Regions from separate parts of the Paenibacillus sp. PK3_47 genome, predicted to be linked through region 2. Evidence: predicted binding sites of a transcription regulator. Region 2 holds the regulator's gene; each other region holds the start of a gene.
The links. Region 2 encodes Rex, which represses fermentation and respiration genes when NADH is low (regulators of the CRP and FNR family bind a similar motif). Its sites were predicted from a motif close to TTGTGAAATATTTCACAA; they were not measured.
Positions count from the first base shown of each region.

Region 1: the regulator Rex is predicted to act here: its motif matches at 2,784-2,801, upstream of pflB (formate C-acetyltransferase).
Region 3: the regulator Rex is predicted to act here: its motif matches at 5,337-5,354, upstream of C2I18_RS23720 (DUF1641 domain-containing protein).

Region 1 covers NZ_CP026029.1:587,292-594,519, reverse strand. Annotated here, with positions in the region: gene adhE (bifunctional acetaldehyde-CoA/alcohol dehydrogenase) at 7-2,628, shown strand; gene pflB (formate C-acetyltransferase) at 2,889-5,150, shown strand; gene pflA (pyruvate formate-lyase-activating protein) at 5,286-6,023, shown strand; gene C2I18_RS02835 (hypothetical protein) at 6,135-6,341, shown strand; gene C2I18_RS02830 (extracellular solute-binding protein) at 6,499-7,228, shown strand, end outside.
Region 2 covers NZ_CP026029.1:360,855-368,082, reverse strand. Annotated here, with positions in the region: gene dinG (ATP-dependent DNA helicase DinG) at 1-2,233, shown strand, start outside; gene C2I18_RS01695 (redox-sensing transcriptional repressor Rex) at 2,422-3,075, shown strand; gene C2I18_RS01690 (amidohydrolase) at 3,062-4,360, shown strand; gene C2I18_RS01685 (cell wall elongation regulator TseB-like domain-containing protein) at 4,382-4,900, shown strand; gene C2I18_RS01680 (hypothetical protein) at 5,476-6,018, shown strand; gene C2I18_RS01675 (AAA family ATPase) at 6,011-7,228, shown strand, end outside.
Region 3 covers NZ_CP026029.1:5,459,210-5,466,437, forward strand. Annotated here, with positions in the region: gene C2I18_RS23690 (SDR family NAD(P)-dependent oxidoreductase) at 1-559, opposite strand, end outside; gene C2I18_RS23695 (LysR family transcriptional regulator) at 685-1,599, shown strand; gene C2I18_RS23700 (hypothetical protein) at 1,670-2,257, opposite strand; gene C2I18_RS23705 (EFR1 family ferrodoxin) at 2,922-3,842, shown strand; gene C2I18_RS23710 (hypothetical protein) at 3,839-4,471, shown strand; gene C2I18_RS23715 (nitroreductase family protein) at 4,552-5,169, opposite strand; gene C2I18_RS23720 (DUF1641 domain-containing protein) at 5,495-5,929, shown strand; gene C2I18_RS23725 (NAD(P)/FAD-dependent oxidoreductase) at 5,970-7,148, shown strand.

The DNA of each region.
Region 1 (7,228 bases), 230 kb from region 2:
AGGGAGATGGCAGTAAAGAACGAAGTCGCCGCCCAAGTGAAACAGACCACCGCTGAAGAGTATATTCAGACATTGGTGGATAAAGCAAAGAAAGCTCAGGAAGCGTATATGGCGCTTGACCAGGAGCAGGTTAACACAATCGTTCATGCAATGGCTCTGGCAGGTCTCGACAAACACATGTACCTGGCAAAATTGGCTGTCGAAGAAACAGGCCGCGGAGTATACGAAGACAAAATTACGAAGAACATCTTCTCAACAGAATATATCTGGCACGGAATCAAGTATGACAAAACCGTAGGAGTTATTGAGGATAACCCCTACGACAACTTCCAAAAGATTGCTGAACCAGTCGGAATTGTAATGGGCATCACACCGGTAACCAACCCAACATCCACCACGATGTTTAAAGCTCTGATTGCCGCTAAGACACGTAACCCTATTATATTCGGTTTCCACCCGTCCGCGCAAGAGTGCAGCGCTGCAGCAGCTAAGATTCTGCACGATGCAGCAGTCAAAGCAGGTGCTCCTGAAAACTGCATTCAATGGATTGAAATGCCGACGATGGACAAAACGAACGCACTGATGAACAATCCGGACGTTGCACTGATTCTGGCTACAGGCGGATCGGCAATGGTTAAGGCAGCATACAGCTGCGGCAAACCGGCTCTTGGCGTAGGTCCTGGTAACGTACCGGCCTTCATTGAGAAGAGTGCAGATATTGATCAGGCGGTAACGGATATCATCCTTTCCAAAACATTCGATAACGGTATGATCTGCGCCTCTGAGCAAGCCGTTATTATAGAAGATGCAATTTTTGACCAAGTGAAAAAGAAAATGATCGCGAACGGCTGCTACTTTGTCAATAAAGATGAAGCTGCCAAGCTGACTAACGGCGCGATGAACGTAGAGAAATGTGCAGTTAACCCGGCAATCGTAGGCCAATCGGCAGTGAAAATTGCTGAGATGTGCGGTATCCAGGTACCAGCCGGAACGAAGATTCTGGTTGCTGAAATCGAAGGCGTAGGCCCTAAATATCCGCTGTCGGCTGAGAAGCTGAGCCCGGTTCTGGCCTGCTACAAGGTGAAAAATGCTGACCAAGGTATCGAACGCGCTGCCGAGATCGTTGAATTTGGCGGTATGGGCCACAGCTCGGCGATCCATTCCAATAATGAAGAAGTGATCATGAAATTCTCGAACCGCCTGCAAACCGGACGTATCCTCGTCAACTCGCCTTCGACACATGGCGCAATCGGCGACATTTACAACACGAATATCCCTTCGCTGACCCTGGGCTGCGGATCTTATGGACGCAACTCGGTATCGCAGAACGTTACTGCCATCAATCTGATCAACGTGAAAAGGGTGAATCGTCGTACCGTGAATATGCAATGGTTTAAAGTACCTGACAAGATCTACTTCGAAAAGGGATCCACTCAATACCTGGCCAAAATGCCTGATATCACACGTGTAGCCATTATCACTGACCCAATGATGGTTAAATTGGGATATGTTGAAAGAGTTGAGCACTATCTGCGCCAACGCCAGACTCCTGTAGCGATTGAAGTGTTCTCGGAAGTTGAACCGGATCCTTCGACCACTACCGTGGAGAAAGGTACCGCTATGATGAACAGATTCCAGCCGGACTGCATTATCGCACTGGGCGGCGGTTCACCGATGGACGCTGCCAAAGGAATGTGGCTGTTCTACGAACATCCGGATGTAGACTTCAATAACCTGAAACAAAAATTCATGGATATCCGCAAACGCGTGTACAAATACCCTACCCTGGGCAAAAAGGCGAAATTCGTTGCCATCCCGACAACTTCGGGTACAGGTTCGGAAGTGACCTCGTTCGCAGTTATCACCGACAAAACTGCCGGTGCCAACACCAAATATCCGCTGGCTGACTATGAACTGACTCCAGACGTAGCGATCGTTGATCCGGAATTTGTATACAGTCTGCCAAGAACTGCTGTTGCAGATACAGGTATGGACGTACTGACTCACGCTATTGAAGCTTATGTATCGGTAATGGCCAGTGACTACTCCGACGGTCTGGCAATCAAAGCGATTCAGCTGGTATTCCAGTACCTTGAGAAATCGGCGCTTACTGGTGATAAACTGGCGCGTGAAAAAATGCACAATGCTTCGACACTTGCCGGTATGGCGTTTGCTAACGCGTTCCTGGGTATTAACCACAGCTTGGCGCACAAATGGGGCGGTCAATACCATACGGCACACGGCCGTACAAATGCGATCCTGATGCCGCACGTTATCCGTTACAATGCCAAAAAACCTACGAAGTTCGCTTCGTTCCCTAAATACTCGCACTTCGTAGCTGACGAGCGTTATGCCGAAATTGCCCGTATTCTTGGATTGCCTGCCCGTACTACAGAAGAAGGTGTAACAAGCCTGATCAATGCAATCCGTGAAATGAACAAGAAGCTGGGCATCGAAGAGTCGTTCCAGCAGCTCGGTTTTGATCCTAAGGATTTTGAATCGCGCGTAGACTACCTGGCTGACCGTGCATTTGAAGACCAATGTACTACTGCCAACCCTAAGCTGCCGCTGGTAAGTGAGCTGGCTGATGTGTACCGCAACGCGTTCTACGGAAGATTCGATAATTAATTGGCGATTGTTATATAGAAAATTAGTTTAATGGTTGTTATGGGACGTAAAGGAAGTGACAAATATCACCGGAAAGGTGATATTTGTCACAGTCCTTTTTCAGAAAATAAACTAAAATGTTTATATAAAGAACGGTCCCAGTTATACAGATACGATTGTGAATTTTATAACAACTATAGCGTTGGGATCACGAGACACGGGATTAACCTTCAAGCCCGCGATCTCTACAAATATAATAAATATAAATGGAGGGATTTAGCATGTCGGTGATTGAAAAAGATGTACAAGAAGTGAAATCGGGTTGGAGAAGTTTTGTAAAAGGCAAATGGTCCAAGAAAGTTGACGTAAACGAATTTATTTCCAAGAACATCAAGCCTTATGAAGGAAACGAAGATTTCCTCGTAGGTCCTACCAGCAACACTACTGAACTGTGGAAGATTATCTCCCAGCTGAGCAAGGAAGAAAGAGAAAGAGGCGGAGTATGGGACGTTTCTCTGGACACTGTCTCCACGATTACTTCCCACGCACCTGGCTATATCGATAAGGAAAAGGAACAAATTGTAGGCGTACAGACTGATGCACCTTTCAGACGTTCCATTCAACCGTTCGGCGGTATCAAGATGATGATCGACGCCACCAAAGCTTACGGCTTCGAGCTTCCGAACAACATGATCGAAATGTTCACGAATATCCGCAAAACGCATAACCAAGGCGTATTTGATGCATATACACCAGAAATGAGAGCCGTGCGTAAATCGGGCGTTATCACAGGTCTTCCTGATGCTTACGGCCGCGGACGCATCATCGGCGACTACCGCCGTGTTGCCCTGTACGGTATCGACTTCCTGATCAAAGACAAGAAACAGCAATTGACCGAGCTTGAAGTGGATTCCATGACTGAAGAAGTAATCCGCCTGCGCGAAGAGCTGTCAGAGCAAATCCGCGCTCTGGGCGAGCTGAAAGAAATGGCTGCCGCTCACGGTATGGATATCTCCAAACCGGCGAACAACTTCAAGGAAGCTACTCAATGGGTATATTTCGGTTACCTGGCAGCAGTTAAAGAGCAAAACGGTGCCGCAATGTCCCTGGGCCGCGTATCCTCCTTCCTCGACATCTATGCACAACGCGACTTTGAAGAAGGCACTCTTACTGAAGAGCAAGCACAAGAAATTGTTGACCACTTTGTAATGAAGCTGCGTATCGTGAAATTCCTGCGTACGCCTGACTATAACGAATTGTTCTCCGGTGACCCTACCTGGGTAACGGAATCCATCGGCGGTATGGCTGAAGACGGAACAACACGCGTTACCAAGAACAGCTTCCGCTTCCTGCATACCCTGTACAATCTGGGACCTGCACCAGAACCGAACCTGACTGTACTGTGGTCCGAAAGACTGCCTGAAGGCTTCAAGAAATATTGCGCCAAGGTTTCTATCGAGACAAGCGCGATCCAATATGAGAATGATGATGTAATGCGTCCATACTGGGGTGAAGATTACGCGATTGCCTGCTGCGTATCCCCAATGCGTATCGGTAAACAAATGCAGTTCTTCGGTGCCCGTGCTAACCTGGCCAAAGCTCTGCTGTATGCAATCAATGGCGGTGTAGACGAGAAGTCCGGAGCACAAGTTGGACCTGAATTCCCTGCAATCACTTCCGAGTATCTCGACTACAACGAAGTAATGAAACGCTTCAAACCGATGATGGAGTGGCTGGCCAAGACTTATGTCAACACCCTGAACATCATCCACTATATGCATGACAAATATTCTTACGAACGCATTGAAATGGCGCTGCATGACCGCGACATCCTGCGTACAATGGCTTGCGGTATCGCTGGTCTGTCCGTTGCTGCTGACTCCCTGAGCGCAATTAAATACGCGAAGGTTAAACCGATCCGCAACGAACAAGGTATCGCTATCGACTTCGAAACTGAAGGTGAATTCCCTTGCTACGGCAACAACGATGACGCTGTTGACAGCATCGCTGTTGAACTGGTTGAAACCTTTATGTCGATGATCCGCAAACACAAAACTTACCGTGATGCTATGCCGACTCAATCGGTACTGACGATCACTTCGAACGTGGTATATGGTAAGAAGACCGGTACTACTCCTGACGGACGCAAGAAAGGTGAACCGTTCGCTCCAGGTGCTAACCCAATGCACGGACGTGACAAAAAAGGCGCACTGGCTTCCTTGAACTCTGTTGCGAAGCTGCCTTACTCAGATGCCCAAGACGGTATCTCCAACACGTTCTCTATCGTTCCTAAGGCGCTGGGTAAAGACGAAGAATCCCGGAAGTCCAACCTGGTATTCATGATGGACGGATACTTCCACAACAACGCTCAGCACTTGAACGTTAACGTATTTAACCGTGAACAGCTGATCGATGCTATGGATCACCCTGAGAACTATCCGCAATTGACTGTCCGTGTATCCGGCTATGCTGTTAACTTCATCAAGCTGACCCGCGAACAACAGCTGGATGTTATCAACCGTACGTTCCACGGTACAATGTAATTGATTGAACTGTGTACGACAGTTCCTGTATAAAGTGAAATAGCAGTGAGGTGATACCGCCCTTGGTTCAGGGGCGGTAAAATCTTGCTGAAAATTGATTAAAATTTTAAGTTTTATGGAAAGGATGTCATCCTAATGGCTAATGGACATATACATTCCTTGGAAACCTTCGGTACCGTAGACGGACCTGGTATCCGTTTCGTACTATTCATGCAGGGCTGCCTGCTGAAATGCCAATATTGTCATAATCCGGATACTTGGGGTCTTAATGAAGGTAAAGAAATGAGCATTGAACAGGTACTTGCGGAAATTGAACCTTATCTGAATTATTATAAATCTTCCGGCGGCGGATTGACGGTCTCAGGCGGTGAGCCTACACTGCAGGCCCATTTTGTGAAAAACCTGTTCACTGAAGTAAAGAAACGCTGGAATCTTCATACTACACTGGACAGCAACGGCTATAATGACGGTTCAAAAATCAGTGATTTGCTCGATGTTACCGACCTTGTCCTCCTGGATCTTAAACATATTGACGATGAAGCGCATATCAAGCTCACCGGCAAATCAAATGAACGCACATTGAAGCTGGCCCGCTGGCTGTCCGATCATAACCGCAAAATGTGGATCCGCCACGTATATGTTCCCGGTATTCATGACAAAGAAGAAGATTTACTGAACCTGGGCCGGTTCATCGGAACACTGAAAGGTGTCGAGAAGTTTGAAATTTTGCCGTATCACCAAATGGGGATTTATAAATGGCAGGAGCTCGGCCGTGCATATGAGCTTGAAGGGGTGCCTTCACCAAGCGATGAGGAAGTGCAGCGCGCATACCGCTTAATTGAAGAAGGACGCAATCAGACCGCTCTGGTATGATGCTTAACTACAGAATAAAGCCGTTTTTACAGTAAATGCGTACTGTGGAGGCGGCTTTTTGGTGTGCAGGGATTCAGAGAACAATCATTAACGAACCGGAGGTTATCAGCAATGTTACACGAACCTGAAAATTATCATTGTCCGTTTTGTCTGCTGCTTAGCGGGGTGGAGAACCAGCGTGGAAAATCCAGGACGGCGGATATATTTTACAAGGATGAGTTCATTACTGCCTTCATTGCTTCGCATTGGCTGGCTAATAATCCGGGGCATGTGCTGATGACACCTATCGGCAGAGGAGCGCGTGGTATATGCGGATAAGCTAAGGGATTATTTTAAGGTGAAAGGTAATTAGTCATTTACTTGAATTAGAGGTTTTTATCCCTATAGTGGATGAATCTTAACCTTACGATAACAAATGCCGTTTTCTATAATTAGAGTTGTAAGGGATATCATTAAATAGGGAGGGTCACCCGAAATGAAGAAAAGCATGACTTTGCTGTTAACGCTGATTTTTGTTACGTCTGCGCTTTTGGCCGGATGTGGCGGCAACAACAACAATGCCGGCGGCAATAATGGAGAGGCAGCTGCGACAAATAACGGCGGTGCTGCAACCAATGCCCCGGCCACTGAAGAGCCGGTAAGCACAGAACCTTTTGAGATGACGATCCGCCATACCCAGGTGGGTGCAGACAAACAGAAACGGCTCGCCATTCTGGAGGATGTCGTCGGCAAAGTACAGGAAGAAGTACCCGGTCTGACGTTCAAGCTGGACGGTGTTGATTCAGATGTGAACCGCAAAGAAAAGCTGCGCGGTGAGATGGCCGCCGGCAATCCTCCGGAAATATTTGACCTGTTCGGCAGCCCGGACTCCAAAATTTATGCCAAAGAGGGCAAGCTGCTTGACCTGACCCCTATCCTCGAAGAGCTGGGTATCCAAGACAAATTCTCCAACCTGGATCCGTTTACGTATGAGGGCAAAATTTACGGCCTGCCGATTGGCGGCTCCGGGGAAGGGTTCTTTTACAATAAAGAGTACTATACAAGCAAAGGCTGGCAGGCTCCAGCTACATTTGCAGAGCTGGAGCAGCAGCTGGCCGACATTAAAGCTGACGGTAAAGTGCCAATGGCAGGCGCATCCAAAGCCGGTTGGGTACCGCTGATGCTGGCAAATCATCTGTGGTCGCGGTACGCCGGTCCGGACATCA
Region 2 (7,228 bases):
GACCTTTCACCGTCAGCTGGCACTTGCCGTCGGCGATTGGACTGAACTGGCGCCGCCAAGGGAGGATATGCCCGGAAATCCTGTAGACAACGTATCCTTTACGGACTATATGGATGAAGTGACCAAGCGGCTGAAGGATGCTTTGCCGCAGTATGAAAGCCGGGAGGCCCAGGAGATTATGATCCGTGAGGTCAACACGGCGCTTCAGGAGGACAAACATCTGCTGATAGAAGCAGGTACAGGTACCGGCAAATCGCTGGGTTATCTGTTGCCGGCGATCTACCAGAGTGTCCGCACCGATCAGAAGGTGATGGTCAGTACGCATACGATCAATCTTCAGGACCAGCTGCGCGAGCGCGATCTCCCGCTTTTGACGAGCGTCGTGCCGTTTCCGTTCAAAGCCGCAATCTTCAAGGGAAGAGGGCACTATTTGTGTCTGCGCAAGTTTGAACATAAAATAAATAAAAAGGACTTCGTAAGTCCCAGGGAAGAAGCGCTCACGGCTGCCCAAATGTTAGTCTGGCTGACCCAGACGCAGTCGGGCGACGATGAGGAGCTGAATCTGAACGGCAGGGGCGGCGATTTCTGGGAGACCGTGGCCAGTGACACGGATTCATGCCTGGGCCGTGCCTGCCCGTGGTTCCGCAAATGTTATTATCACCGGGCCAAGCATGAAGCCGGAATTGCTGACGTTGTCATTACCAATCACTCCAAGCTGTTCGCGGATGTGAAGGCGGGACACCAGCTGCTGCCTGCTTATGAGCACCTTGTCATCGATGAGGCGCACCATCTGGAGGATGTGGCCGGCAAGCATCTTGGAATGCAGATGAAATATTTCACTGTGGCCCACACGCTTACCCGGCTCTATAAGGACAGCCGCAGCGGTCAGCTGCCGGCGCTGCGCCAGATGCTGCAGTCTTCAGGCAGCGAGCAGGCTTCGGAGTGGAGCGGTACGATCGACAGGATCTACCCTGATCTTCTGACAGTCAAGGAGACCTGGGACACGCTGAGCGACAAGCTGTTCGCCATGCTCCCTGAACGCAGCGACGCAGCCGCAGGTGAAGCCGGACAGCTTGTTACCCGCCTCCATCCCGGCAGAAAGCCCAAGGAGTGGGAGGAGCTCGCTCCGCTTGAAAATACACTGCATCTGAGTCTCAGTGATATCATCCGCAAGGGTGACAAGATGCTCAGTGAGATGCGGGAGAGCGAGAGCCAGTCGTCCTCAGACAGCCTGGTCACAGATATCAGCGGCTTGTTCAAGGACCTGGCGTCTATCCGTGAACAGATCCGTTTCTTTATGGGCCTTAACGATGAGAATAATGTCTACTGGATGGAAGGCAGCGGGAACTACCGCGGCAAGTCGCTGCAGCTGTATGCTGTACCTGTAGATGTCAGCGGCCAGCTGAAGGAGCTTTTCTTCGATAAGAAAAAGAGCATTGTGCTGACTTCGGCCACGCTCTCTGTCGACAAGTCCTTCCAATTCATGATTGACAACCTCGGTCTTAATGAAGCGGCTGAACAGGACCGTCTGATGACGGCACTGCTGCCTTCCCCGTTTAATTACCGGGAGCAGGCGCTGCTTGTTATTCCGCGTGATTTTCCGAGCGTCAAGGGCAGCATAGGCGATGCCAGGTTTGTCGACAAGCTTGTCCATTCCCTGGCCGAAGCGGCAGTGGCTACCAAGGGGCGCATGCTCGTGCTGTTCACCTCCTACCGCATGCTGCGGCAGGTGTATGAACCGCTCAAGGAGGTGCTTGCTTCAGAAGAAATTGCCGTGCTGGGCCAGGGCGTCGAGGGCGGCAGCCGCAACAAGCTGATCCGGCGTTTCCAGGACAGTCCGGCCGCAGTGCTGCTTGGAACAAGCAGCTTCTGGGAAGGCGTAGATATTCCCGGTGAGGCGCTGACCTGCCTGGCGATTGTCAGACTGCCGTTCCAGCCGCCTAACCATCCGCTGGCCGAAGCCAAAGCGGAGCTGCTGCAGGCCCAGAAGAAAAATCCGTTCATGAAAATGTCTGTGCCGCAGGCGGTGATCCGGTTCAAGCAGGGCTTCGGACGTCTGGTGCGTACCGCCCAGGACCGCGGAATTGTCATCGTCTATGATACGAGAGTGATTGAGTCCAATTACGGCAAGTACTTCCTGTATTCGCTGCCGGGACCAAAGATGGAGCATATGCTGACCGATCAGATGGTTCCGCGGATTGCGGAATGGCTGGATGACGGCGGCGCTTCCTGAACGACTGCTAATGCTGGCGGCTTGCCGCCTGCTGATTAACCCGTCATGCCATTGTTTATATTTATATCATTGTCTTTAGTCCGTTAGTGCGGTGCTTTGTGAGATGTGTTCCTGGTAACATAAGGTTCACCGCATTAACGGTTATGATCTATATATTGACTGTTCATCTTACATTAGGAGGAGAATACATGAAATCGGAAAAAATATCTGAGGCGGTTGTCCGCAGACTTCCTGTATACCTGCGATTCCTGAATGATCTCCAAAAGCGTGAAATCGCTACCGTGTCTTCCCAGGAGCTGGGGCAGAAGCTCGACCTGAATCCGGCACAGATCCGCAAGGACCTGGCCTATTTTGGTGATTTTGGCCGCAAGGGCATCGGCTATGATGTTTCTTACCTGATCGAAAAAATCCGCCACATCCTCAAGCTGGACCAGCAGATCAACGTGGCTCTGGTAGGTGCCGGTAATCTCGGTCACGCCCTGTCCAATTACAATGCTTATCTGAAGGATACGATGAAGATCACAGCCGTATTTGATTCTTACGCACCCAAGATCGGGCAGAAGATCAACTCTCTGACGGTCCAGCCTATGGAAGAGCTGGGCAAAACGATCCGTGAGCAGGGAATCCGCATCGGTATTATTACGGTACCGGACAGTGAAGCCCAGGCTGTAGCAGATATTCTGGTGGAGTCAGGGATTGAAGCCATTTTGAATTTTGCCCCGGTTATCCTGAAGACCCCGTCCAATATCCGGATACATGCGGCCGATTTTACGACCGATCTGCAGAGTCTGGCCTATTATTTGCACGATGGAAAGGAAGAAACAGCAAATGAGCAGCAATAAGACAGTCATTAACGGACGTTTTCTGGTTCCGGGAAGCCATCAGCCGGTTCTGAACGGATACATGACTATAGAAAACGATTTGATAACGTACATAGGAGAAGAGAAGCCCGTTATTGAAGACGGTGTGAGCACGATAGACGGCAGCAGGCTCCTGTTCATGCCTGGTCTGGTCAATACGCACGGTCATGCGGCAATGTCCCTGCTGCGCGGCTACGGGGATGATATGGTGCTGCAGGCCTGGCTGCAGGAAAAAATGTGGCCGATGGAAGAAAAGTTCACCGGTGAAGATGTATACTGGGGTACAGCTCTGTCTGTCCTGGAAATGCTCAAGGGCGGTACAACCACCTTCCTGGACATGTATGACCATATGGACCGGGTAGCCCGGGTAGTTGAGCAATCCGGCATCCGTTCAGTGCTGATGCGCGGTGTCATCGGATTGTGCCCGGAGGATGTGCAGAACCATAAGCTCGCGGAAGCCATCCGGTTTGCACAAGACTGGCACGGCAAGGCGGACGGCAGAATTACCACGATGATGTCGCCGCATGCCCCTTATACCTGTCCTCCCGACTTTTTCGTGAAATTTGTACAGGCAGCCCATGATCTGGATCTGCCGATGCATACACATATGTCCGAGACCCGTCATGAAGTAGAGCAGAATGCGGCTGATTACGGCCTGCGCCCTGTGGCTCACCTGGAGAAGCTGGGAATGTTCACGCGTCCTTCAATCATCGCTCACGGCGTTCATCTGAACGATGAGGAAATTGACATTCTCGCCCGCTACAAGGTCGGGGTTTCGCATAATCCGGGAAGTAACCTGAAGCTCGCCAGCGGTGTGGCACGTGTGCCGGAGCTGTTGAGAGCCGGTGTTCCCGTATCTCTTGGAACAGACGGTGCGGCCAGCAACAATAACCTGGACATGTTTGAAGAAATGCGTCTCGCTGCTCTCATTCATAAAGGGGTAAGCGGAGACCCGACAGCGGTTCCGGCACCTGAGGCGCTGCTGATGGCTACCGAATACGGTGCCCGGTCGGTGTTCCTCGACAATGTGGGCCGGCTTGCACCGGGAATGAAGGCGGATTTTATCGCTATCGATATCGATCAGCCGCATCTGCTGCCGCATACGGATCTTCTGTCCCATGTGGTCTATTCGGCCAGTGCCAAGGATGTGGAGCATGTCTGGGTGAACGGTCTGCAGGTTGTGAAGCACGGTCAATGCCTGACCCTGGATGAGGAAGAAATCCGCCGCAAAGCCCAGGAGACCTTTGAAGGGCTGCTGAAACGGTAATATAAGGAAAGGGAGCTGCACTTGAAGAAGAGGAGAAAATGGCTTCTGCTTGGCATAGCCCTGTTTCTGCTCCTGCTGTTCGGATTAAGCCAGTTCTATGCCTATATCATGAAGGACCAGTGGAATGAACGCAGTAAAGCTGAGGAAGTCGCCATGAACCAGGCAGGCTTGACTGATATTACTGAAGCGAAGAAGTCCGTCTGGGACGAAAACGCGATTTACTGGGTGGTTACAGGCCAGAACGGTGCGGGGACGGAAATGATGGTCTGGGTGCGTTTTACTACGGAAGGCGAGCCTGCAGGAGGCGTAAATGATATTTATGCGGCGGAAGTTGCGGGCGGAACGTCGGAAGAACAGATCCGTACGGCCCTAGCGGCCGAGCTGCCGGGAGTTGAGATCAAACGGCTGTTGCCGGGAGTCTATAACGGGGAATATGCGTGGCAGGTGTTTTACAGGGATAAAGAGCGGTATTACTACAAATTCTACCGCTTTGCTGACGGGGCAGCCATCGGGGAAGGGTACAGCTTACCGAACAGCTAAAAGTTAGGGCGTTACTAGAATGTACAGCAGGGGGCGGGAAGACGGCCGCCTGCTGTTTTTATGCTGATTTAAGGGCATTAATGCCATAACGGGGGGGGGATTGAACTGCATTATTTTACAGTCTATCTGATGTGCTTGGCTGCCGGGCTCCTGATGATTTGGTCGGGAAAAAGAAACGGGCGCAAAGGAGTCAAGTTTCAGGGATTCGCCCTGGTGTCTTTCTTGTTAGCACTGCCTGTCTTAGCCTTTAGTGCCGGTCTGCTCACCGCTTTGAGTGATTGATGTACATAAAGTATAGCATTAGATATATACCGAAAAGACATGGTGAGAGCTTAATCATCCATGTCTTTTTGCCGATATAGAGGAGAAGACGGTTTGTCAACCCAAAAATTAGTATCAAAAATTTTAAATATTTTCACAATTATATTATAAATCGTATATACACCTGTGATATACTACTATTTGTATTAAGACATGCTTAAGAGCATGTCAGTCTCGGAAGAGCGCTAGACACGCTGTTTGGTTTAACATAAATATAGTAATAATGCTGTTCATCATTGAGAGGAGGACGTTCATTGAAACTTCGTCTTGTACCTGTACTGCTGACGTCTTTGTTGTCTGCTGCACTGTTGTTCGGGGGCTGGTATGCTTACCGCCAGTTTGCTGTACAGGAGCCGCTGCAGAAAATTGTATCATCCTATGAAGGAGTTAATGATTCACATATAACTATTAACCGCAACCAGGTCACTTTGAAACTTGATCTTGCACCAGGCACCAAATTGAAAGAGCTCGTGCAGTACGTGAACCTGGAAGGAAAGTCGGCTATTGGCGGCCGTTCACTTAAGCTGGATGTGACTCAGAAATCGAATGATCTGCTGGATGAGTATTGGGATAAGGCCATGTTCTCTGTTGCAGAAGCGATGGAAGGCCGCAAGTATACACTTATACCTACTGAGCTTGATGGACTGAAAGAGCAGTATCCGGAATATCAGAATGTGATAGCAACCACTGAAATTGATGACAATAATGTATACGTAAGCCTGAGCAATGGCACTGACAGCAAATTTATTATTTTACCGCGTACTGCGGCAACGTTAGGAGCGTGGACCAATGCCTAAGTATTGGAAAGAAGTGCTCATCGGTTTTGCGCCCGTCATGCTGATTTTTATGGCATTTGTGGGGATTAATATTTTTCCGGTGATTATCGCTGCAGGGATGGTTGGCGCTTTGCTTGTGCTGGCTCATCTGCGCGGCGGACTGGCTGTTAACGCAGGGGCTGACAAGAAACGCAAGAAGAACGGTCCGGCCAAGCTTACCTTTGAAGAAATCGGCGGTCAGGATAATGCCAAGCAGGAGCTGCGTGAAGCGCTGGATTTTCTGATCCGGCATGAGGAAATCAGCAAATTCGGCATTCGTCCGCTTAAAGGGATCCTGCTTACAGGCCCTCCGGGGACAGGGAAGACGCTGATGGCCAAAGCTGCGGCACATTATACCAATTCTGTGTTCGTTGCGGCATCTGGCAGTGAGTTTGTAGAAATGTATGTGGGTGTCGGTGCAGGCCGCATCCGTGATTTGTTCAAGGATGCCCGCAACCGTGCTGTCAAAGAGAACAAGCAAAGCGCAATTATTTTTATTGATGAAATTGATGTTATCGGCGGTAAACGTGAAGGCGGACAGCAGCGCGAGTATGATCAGACCCTGAATCAGCTGCTGACCGAGATGGACGGGATTTATAACAATGATACGCCGCGCATCCTGCTGGTTGCAGCCACGAACCGTAAGGAAATGCTGGATTCGGCGCTGCTGCGTCCGGGACGTTTTGACCGTCATATTCAGGTGGACATGCCTGACAAGAAAGGCCGCAAATCGATCCTTGATCTGCATGCCAAAAATAAACCGCTGCATCCTGATGTCAACCTGGACAAGATTGCCGAGGAGGCTTACAATTTTTCCGGCGCCCAGCTTGAAAGTGTGATGAATGAAGCTGCGATTTACATGATGCGCGAGAATCTGACCCAGGTTGAGCACCGGCATCTGGCAATGGCAATTGACAAAGTAATGATGGGTGAAAAGACAGACCGCGAAACAAATCAGGAAGAGAAGAAACGGGTTGCCATCCACGAGCTTGGACATGCCATTATGGCAGAGCTGCTGCGTCCTGGCAGTGTCAGCCAGGTAACGCTTACGCCCCGCGGGCAGGCACTGGGCTATGTGCGTCATAACCCGCAGGCTGAGCAGTATCTTTACACCAAGGATTATCTTGAAGACCAGATTATGATTGCGCTGGGCGGAGCCGCTTCAGAAGAGATTTTCTACGGCGGACGGAGT
Region 3 (7,228 bases), 1.7 Mb from region 2:
GCACTACACAGTTCACCCGGATCTCAGGAGAGAGTGCCCGGGCCAGCGATTTGGTCAGGCCGTGAACCGCTGCTTTGCTGACCGCGTAAGGGAGCGAGGAGCCGGAGCCGGTAGTCCCGGCAATGCTGCCCATATTCACAATAGCGCCCTGTCTGCTGAGCTTCATATAAGGCGCCACTGCACGTGCACAGAAGAACATTCCTTTGACATTGACCGCGAATAATTCATCCCATATAGCCTCGGTTACTCCATCCAGGTCTTCAAGCGCAAGATGTCTTGTAATGCCGGCGTTATTCACCAGCAGATCAATGCTGCCGCAGGTCTCCACAATTTGTCTGGCCATCTCCTGCACCTCATGCTCCTGTGAGACATCAGCCTGAACAGCGATGGCTTGGCCCCCGAGCTCCTTGATGCAATTTACGGTTTCCAGTGCCTCCGCTTCCGAACGGGAAAAATTTACGGCTACAATAGCTCCGGAAGCGGCAAGCTCCAGGCTTGCTGCCCTGCCGATACCTGTCCCGCCACCCGTTACCAGCGCTACTTTTCCTGACAGTTTCATAGTTCTCCGCCTCAGTTCTTGAATAGTTATGATTATATTTATATTTTATAGAGGGCATTGGATTTTGTATAATTGAATTAACTGAATGGAAGGTTCAAAATATTTGAATTATATAGAGGTGGAAAATGGACTTCAAAGCGATAAAAACCTTTCAGACCATCATTAGAACCGGAAGCTTTAACCGGGCTGCAGAGGAACTGAATTATGCGCAGTCCACAGTCACGATGCAGATTCAGAAGCTGGAAGCGGATGTAGGCGTTCCGCTGCTTGAGCGGGGGAAAACCATCAGCTTAACTGAGGCGGGCAGATTCTTTTATGAACAGAGCAACTTTTTGCTAAAGGATATGGAAAGGCTGCAGGACAGCCTGACAGAATATGCAGCAGGTACTGCCGGAAAGGTCCGGCTGGGAGCAACAGATCCGACAGCCAGCTACCGTCTGCCGGTGCTGCTGCAGAAGTTCATGAACCTGTTCCCCAAGATGGCAATTAGTGTGGATATTGCAGGAACTGCGGCGCTTACAGAAAGGCTGCTGCGCGGAGAGCTGGATATGATTCTGTGCTCACCCCCGGAGTTTAACAAGGAGCTTCACTATGAGCCGCTATTTACCGAGGAATTTGTGCTGATCCTGCCGGACGGCCATCCCCTGACTGCCGAACCGCTGCTTACACCGGATCATCTGCGCGGACACCGGCTGCTGATCACGGCTTCCGGTTGCCCATACCGCAAAAAGCTGGAAAGTGTGCTTCAAGAATATGCCGGCCCGCCGCTGGACACGATGGAAATCGGCAGCATGTCTGCTTTAAAATTTTATGTGGAGAAAGGGTTAGGGATAGCGCTTGTACCGGAGGTAACCCTTCACCCGCTTCCTGAAGGGACGGTAATGCGGGCATTGGAAGGAGGGAGAGTAAATATGACCAGCGGTATAGCCTGCAGATTGTCTGACTATCCGCTGAAGCCGGCGGGACGGAGCCTGTATGAGTTTCTGAAGGAGGAACTGGCTGAAGTAACTTCGAAAAATGACCGGGAAGGTTCACGCTAAAAAAGGAGCTATGCCGCCATCTGTACACGGCGAAGCTCCCGGTAGGCCACTTTTCTATTGCAGCCGATATTCACCTGCGGGCAGGCATCTTTTTCAGCTTGAACGTTTTGACAATCTCCGGAACCTCATCATTTACCATACGCTGCAGCAGGTCAATCTCTTTTTTATATTTCTCGTAATCATAGTCAAAGCCTGTTTCATCGAGAAAAGCGCCCGGGAGTTCACTTGGAACGGTATACGCATAAATGCGTCCGCCACGCTCGGCCAGGAAAATGTACGGGGATTCATCATAACCTTCGTTACGCCACTGCTCCAGTGTCATTTTGAACACCAGCAGGTTTAATACATCCTCATACACTTTTCCTTTATATTTAAAAAGAAAAAATACGCCATACTCTGCATCGGCAAGCTTTTTGCTTGTTTTTATGACCGTGTATGTCTTCCATGAATCGGGCAGCGTGATGCTAAATCCGTACACAGGGTCACGATACAAATAATTAACGGGTTTCTTTGCAGCTGATTTTGAAGTCGGTTTTTTGGCTGCTGATTTCGGTTTGCGGGCCGGGACTGGCATAAACTTCACGCTCCTTGCCTGATTAGTATCGGACAACAACATAATAATCAGGATATTCATCCGGAACGCATAAGGTTTGGACATCTGCCCGAAGACAGAAAAAAGCCCCTGCTGCTGACTCTGTCCAGCTTGCAGAAGCTTTATAATTTCAGGCATAATAATAGGCCTTATAACACACATAAACCTGTATTATTGATAGTTTCATCAATAATACAGGTTTATGCTTTCAGCACTATACCCATGTTCTTCTCAGACTCCTTATCCTATCCTTTGATCTCAGCCGGGTAGAAATCGTCCGAGGCGGCAGTAAATTTGCCTATCCTGCACATTAAATCTTCTCTAATCCATCCTCTGTCAACGATAGGACTCATGTTCAACATTTGAACTTTAAGAAGTTCATACCATTTCGTTCGGGAATGAATGGAAAGCTTTAGCGTCAGGATCAAAGATATAGTCTCAATCTCAGGGATTACGCTGCCAAAGACTGCTTACGAATGAAATTTACTACCCGTGAAGCGTTCCTTCCAGCAGTGTATGTGTCCTTGAGTTGATGTCTAAAGTATACCCCGAAGCCGGGCAGGAGTAAAAAGGCGTATACCTCTAATCTGGGGATATTTTGCATTAATACCTCATGTAAGCGCTATTATTCTGGAGGATTCTTTGTTTTTTAAATTTTAAGTACCGGGTTGTTTCCTTGGTTCTTCATGTATAATGGACCTAATGGTAACGTACGGGGAGGTTTACGTCTGTGAAAGCGGCCATATTCTATTTTTCCGGCACAGGTAATACTGAGATCATCGCAGGACATTTTATGAGGGCGCTGCAGGAAAGAGCAGTCAAGACACAATTGTTCCGGATGGAGGACATCCTCAACGGCAAAAGAAAGGCAGATTTCGGGGAATATGATCTTATCGGCCTTGGGCACCCGGTGTATGGTTTTGGAGCTTCCAGAATTGCGGAGGAGTTTGCAGCCCGGATTCCGGCAGGCAAGGGAACCGGGGCTTTTGTATTTAAAACCGCATCCTCACCTCATTATGTAAATTACAGTGCTTCAAACCGCATTCTGCTGAAGCTGGACGACAAAGGGTACACAGTTTTTCATAACTCTCTTTTGGCGATGCCCTGCAATTTTTATATGAAATATGACGACCGGCTGAACAAACAGCTGTATCTGACTGCGCTGAAAAAAATAGAGGTGTATGCAGATGAAATCGCCTGTGGAACTCCCCGCAGATTAGAAGTTAATATTGTGCTGGAGAAGATACTCAAGAAAATAGCGGACTGGGAAGAGAAAAAAGCGGGAAAGGCCTTTGGTAGAGGACTGAGGACTACAGAGGACTGCACCATGTGTCTTAAATGCGTTAGAGGGTGTCCGGTATCTAATATTTCTGGTACAGCTGAAAAAATTACCTTCGGTTCAAATTGTCTGCTCTGTATGCGCTGCATCTACTCGTGTCCGCAGCAGGCGATCTTTCCGTCGCGTCTGCGGGGCTCAGTAGTGAAACCATTTAACGGGGGCATTAAGCTGGCTAAATTAATGACTGATCACGATAATGACGGTTGTTTTGTGAACGACCGTTCCCGAGGATATTACAAACATTTCATTGCCTATATCAAGGAATATGAAACTATTCCCCAAGCAGAAGAAGAGGAGCGTACACAGAAATGAAGCTGTTTCAGATAAAGACGGCACCGATTGGTGTTGAACGGATTGCGGAGTATCTGGAAGACAATTATGTATGCATAGGGTACCCGGGGCTGGGCGATTTGGAGTTTGCCGGCCGGGATGAGATCCGCAGCCGGCTGATTCAAGCCGTAGCGGTTCCAGGTGCGGAGATCGAAGCTGCGGCAGAGGCTTTGGATACGTTTGTTCATAGTATGGAGGATGGCGATTATGTGGTGGTTGCAGACGGGGAATGGGTCCATCTGGGTGATCTCGGAGATTACTTCTATGACGATACCTTTGATCAGGCAAAGGACGGCCGCTGCCACCGGCGGGGCGTAACCTGGCTGAAAAGCCTGCCGCGTACAGCAGTAAATCCTGAGATCAGCAAGCTGCTGGCCGAAGAAGCATTTGTCTCCCGCTACACAGGAACGCTGCCATCCGCAAGGCTGGATTTGTGGATCGCCGGTTCATCTGCGGAAACAGCAGGCAGCGCGGAGAACGCGGGTAATAACGTCAAAGTCGATGCAGCTATCATCTCGGAAGCTATAGCTGTTCTCCGGGAGGCGTTGCACAGCAGTGACACGGACAGAAGAGAGCGGGCAGCGATAGCCATTCTTCAGTATGCCAAATAAGCCGGCAAATATGCACAAACACAAAGGGCATTCCGGTACTGATCCGGAATGCCCTTTGTTACACAAGTAAAGACTATAGATCAGATGAACTCGACAAATTCATGAACAGGCTTGCGGTAGCCGCGGGGTCTGATCTTGTGCTTGTTGTCTTTGCCGATCGTAATCATCAGTGCAGGAACGAAATTGTCCGGTACACCGAGTGTAGCGTTAACAGCCGCCGGATCAAAACCGATCATCGGGCACGAATCCCAGCCTTTATCTTTAGCAATCAGCATAAACTGCATCGCTGACAACGAGGCATTGCGGATGGCTTCATCACGCTGGAATTGGTCATTCCCGATATATGAATCATTGATGGATTGGATGGTGCTGTCATACTCCGCCTGGCTCATGGCACCAAGCAGCTTAAGACCGCTGTAGATTTCCGGCGCCTGCAGGTAGGCATTTTTGTCTCCATATACCATGATAACAGCAGAAGCGGTATGAATTTTATATTGATTGTTGGCATCCTTGCGTAGCTGTTCCTTCAGAACCAGATCAGTGATGACTTTATAATGCGTATGCTGCAGATTGGAGCTGGAAGGAGCGAGCCGGGCAAGGGAGAACATTTCCTCCAGCTCTGCACGCGGAATACTGATGTTTTCTACAAAATTCATTGCGGATCGGCGGTTTTGAACCAGTTCTGAAAAGGTACTCATGTTAAATGCCTCCGTTTACGGTATGTATGGGTTAGTAATCATAAATAGCTAATATTTATAAATAAACTTACTATTAGTTACTTACTTGCTAAAGATATCATGGGCGGGAGTTGGCGTCAATAACTAAATCAGCATTATGGAAAAATTATCATTACACAGCATGTAATTTATTAAATATTTCACAAGAGAAGTGATTATAATCACAAAATTAGGGTCTAAAGGCAAAAAGATTGTGACATTTATAACATAATAGGTGTTATAATAGTGGAATGGAGTATGTGTTTTATTATTTAAGCAGTTAAGCTAATGCAGAGGAGAGCACAAAATGTCAGAATCAAACAATCAGACACATCCAGAACAAGTTACAACGAAGTCTAACACCAATGAGAATGTTCTGGACCAGCTTTTGAAGCCCGAGGTTCAGGAATCTTTGACCGTCCTGATCGAGCAGCTTCCGCAGATTACACAGCTTGTGAGCGTGCTGAGCAAATCTGTTGACTTTGTACAATCGGTTGCAACGGACGAAGTACTTAAAAATGATACGGTAGGTGCAATCAAGGAGCTTTCCGAGCCGGTAGTAGGTTCGGTTAAGAATATGGCAGCTACAGTAATTGAGGCGAAGGACCGCGCTGAAGCAAGCAGCGAGACCATCAGCCTTTTTGGTCTGATGAAGATGATCAAGGATCCGCAGGTTCAGAAGCTTCTGCGTTTCATGAACGCCTATCTTCAAGTCAGCGGCGAACGCAGCCAGAGTAAATAGACCTTAATATTTCATACGCAAAGAACGGGGGAAACATCAAATGTCAAAACACATCGTTATTCTTGGAGCAGGTTACGGCGGTTTGCTGAGTGCTTTAACTGTACGGAAATATATGAACAAAGCCGAAGCGAAAGTGACTGTTGTCAACCAGTATCCTACCCATCAGATCATCACTGAGCTTCATCGTCTTGCCGCAGGCAGCGTAGCGGAAAAAGCTGTTGCCATGCCGCTTTCCAAGCTGTTCGCAGGCAAAGATATCGATTTGAAAATTGCCAAGGTAAAGTCCTTCTCAGCAGACAACAAGCAGGTTAAGCTGTCTGACGGTTCGACCCTCACTTATGATGCGCTTGTTGTAGGTTTGGGCAGCGTAACCGCTTATTTCGGTATACCGGGACTGGAAGAGCACAGCATGGTGCTTAAATCCGCTGAGGATGCCAACAAAATTCATGCGCATATCGAAGACCGCATCCGTGAATACTCGAGAACGAAGAACCCGGCTGACGGTACCATCCTTATCGGCGGCGGCGGTCTGACCGGCGTAGAGCTTGTAGGGGAAATTGCCGATGTGCTGCCTCAGCTCACCAGAAAATATGGGGTTGATCAGCAGGAAATCAAGCTCATGCTTGTAGAAGCAGGACCAAAAATTCTTCCTGTACTGCCTGACCACCTGATTGAACGCGCCACTGCAAGCCTTGCTGCCCGTGGAGTTCAATTCTTGACTGGACTGGCTGTTACAAATGTAGCCGGCAATGTCATTGACCTGAAGGACGGACAAAAAATTGTCGCCAATACTTTTGTATGGACCGGCGGCGTTCAAGGGAATCCGCTGGTTGGCGAATCCGGTCTTGAAGTGAACCGCGGCCGTGCCACTGTAAATGAATTCCTGCAATCGACATCCCACAAGGATGTATTTGTTGCCGGTGACAGCGCGGTCCTGTTTGCGCCGGACGGCCGTCCATATCCGCCAACGGCACAAATCGCCTGGCAGATGGGTGAGCTGATCGGATATAACCTGTTTGCACACCTGAACAATAAATCCTTTAATGTGTTCAGCCCGATTAACTCCGGTACACTCGCCAGTCTTGGACGTAAAGACGGTGTGGCCATCGTGGGCGGGAACTCGACTCCGCTGAAAGGTCTGCCTGCGACGTTGATGAAGGAAGCAAGTAACATCCGTTACCTGTCCCACATCCATGCGCTGTTCAGTCTTGCTTACTAAGAGGCAGGCATAATCATTGATTTGCCGCAAATCCCCTTCATATGCGTGAAGGGGATTTTTTGAGTACCTAAATTTAATGT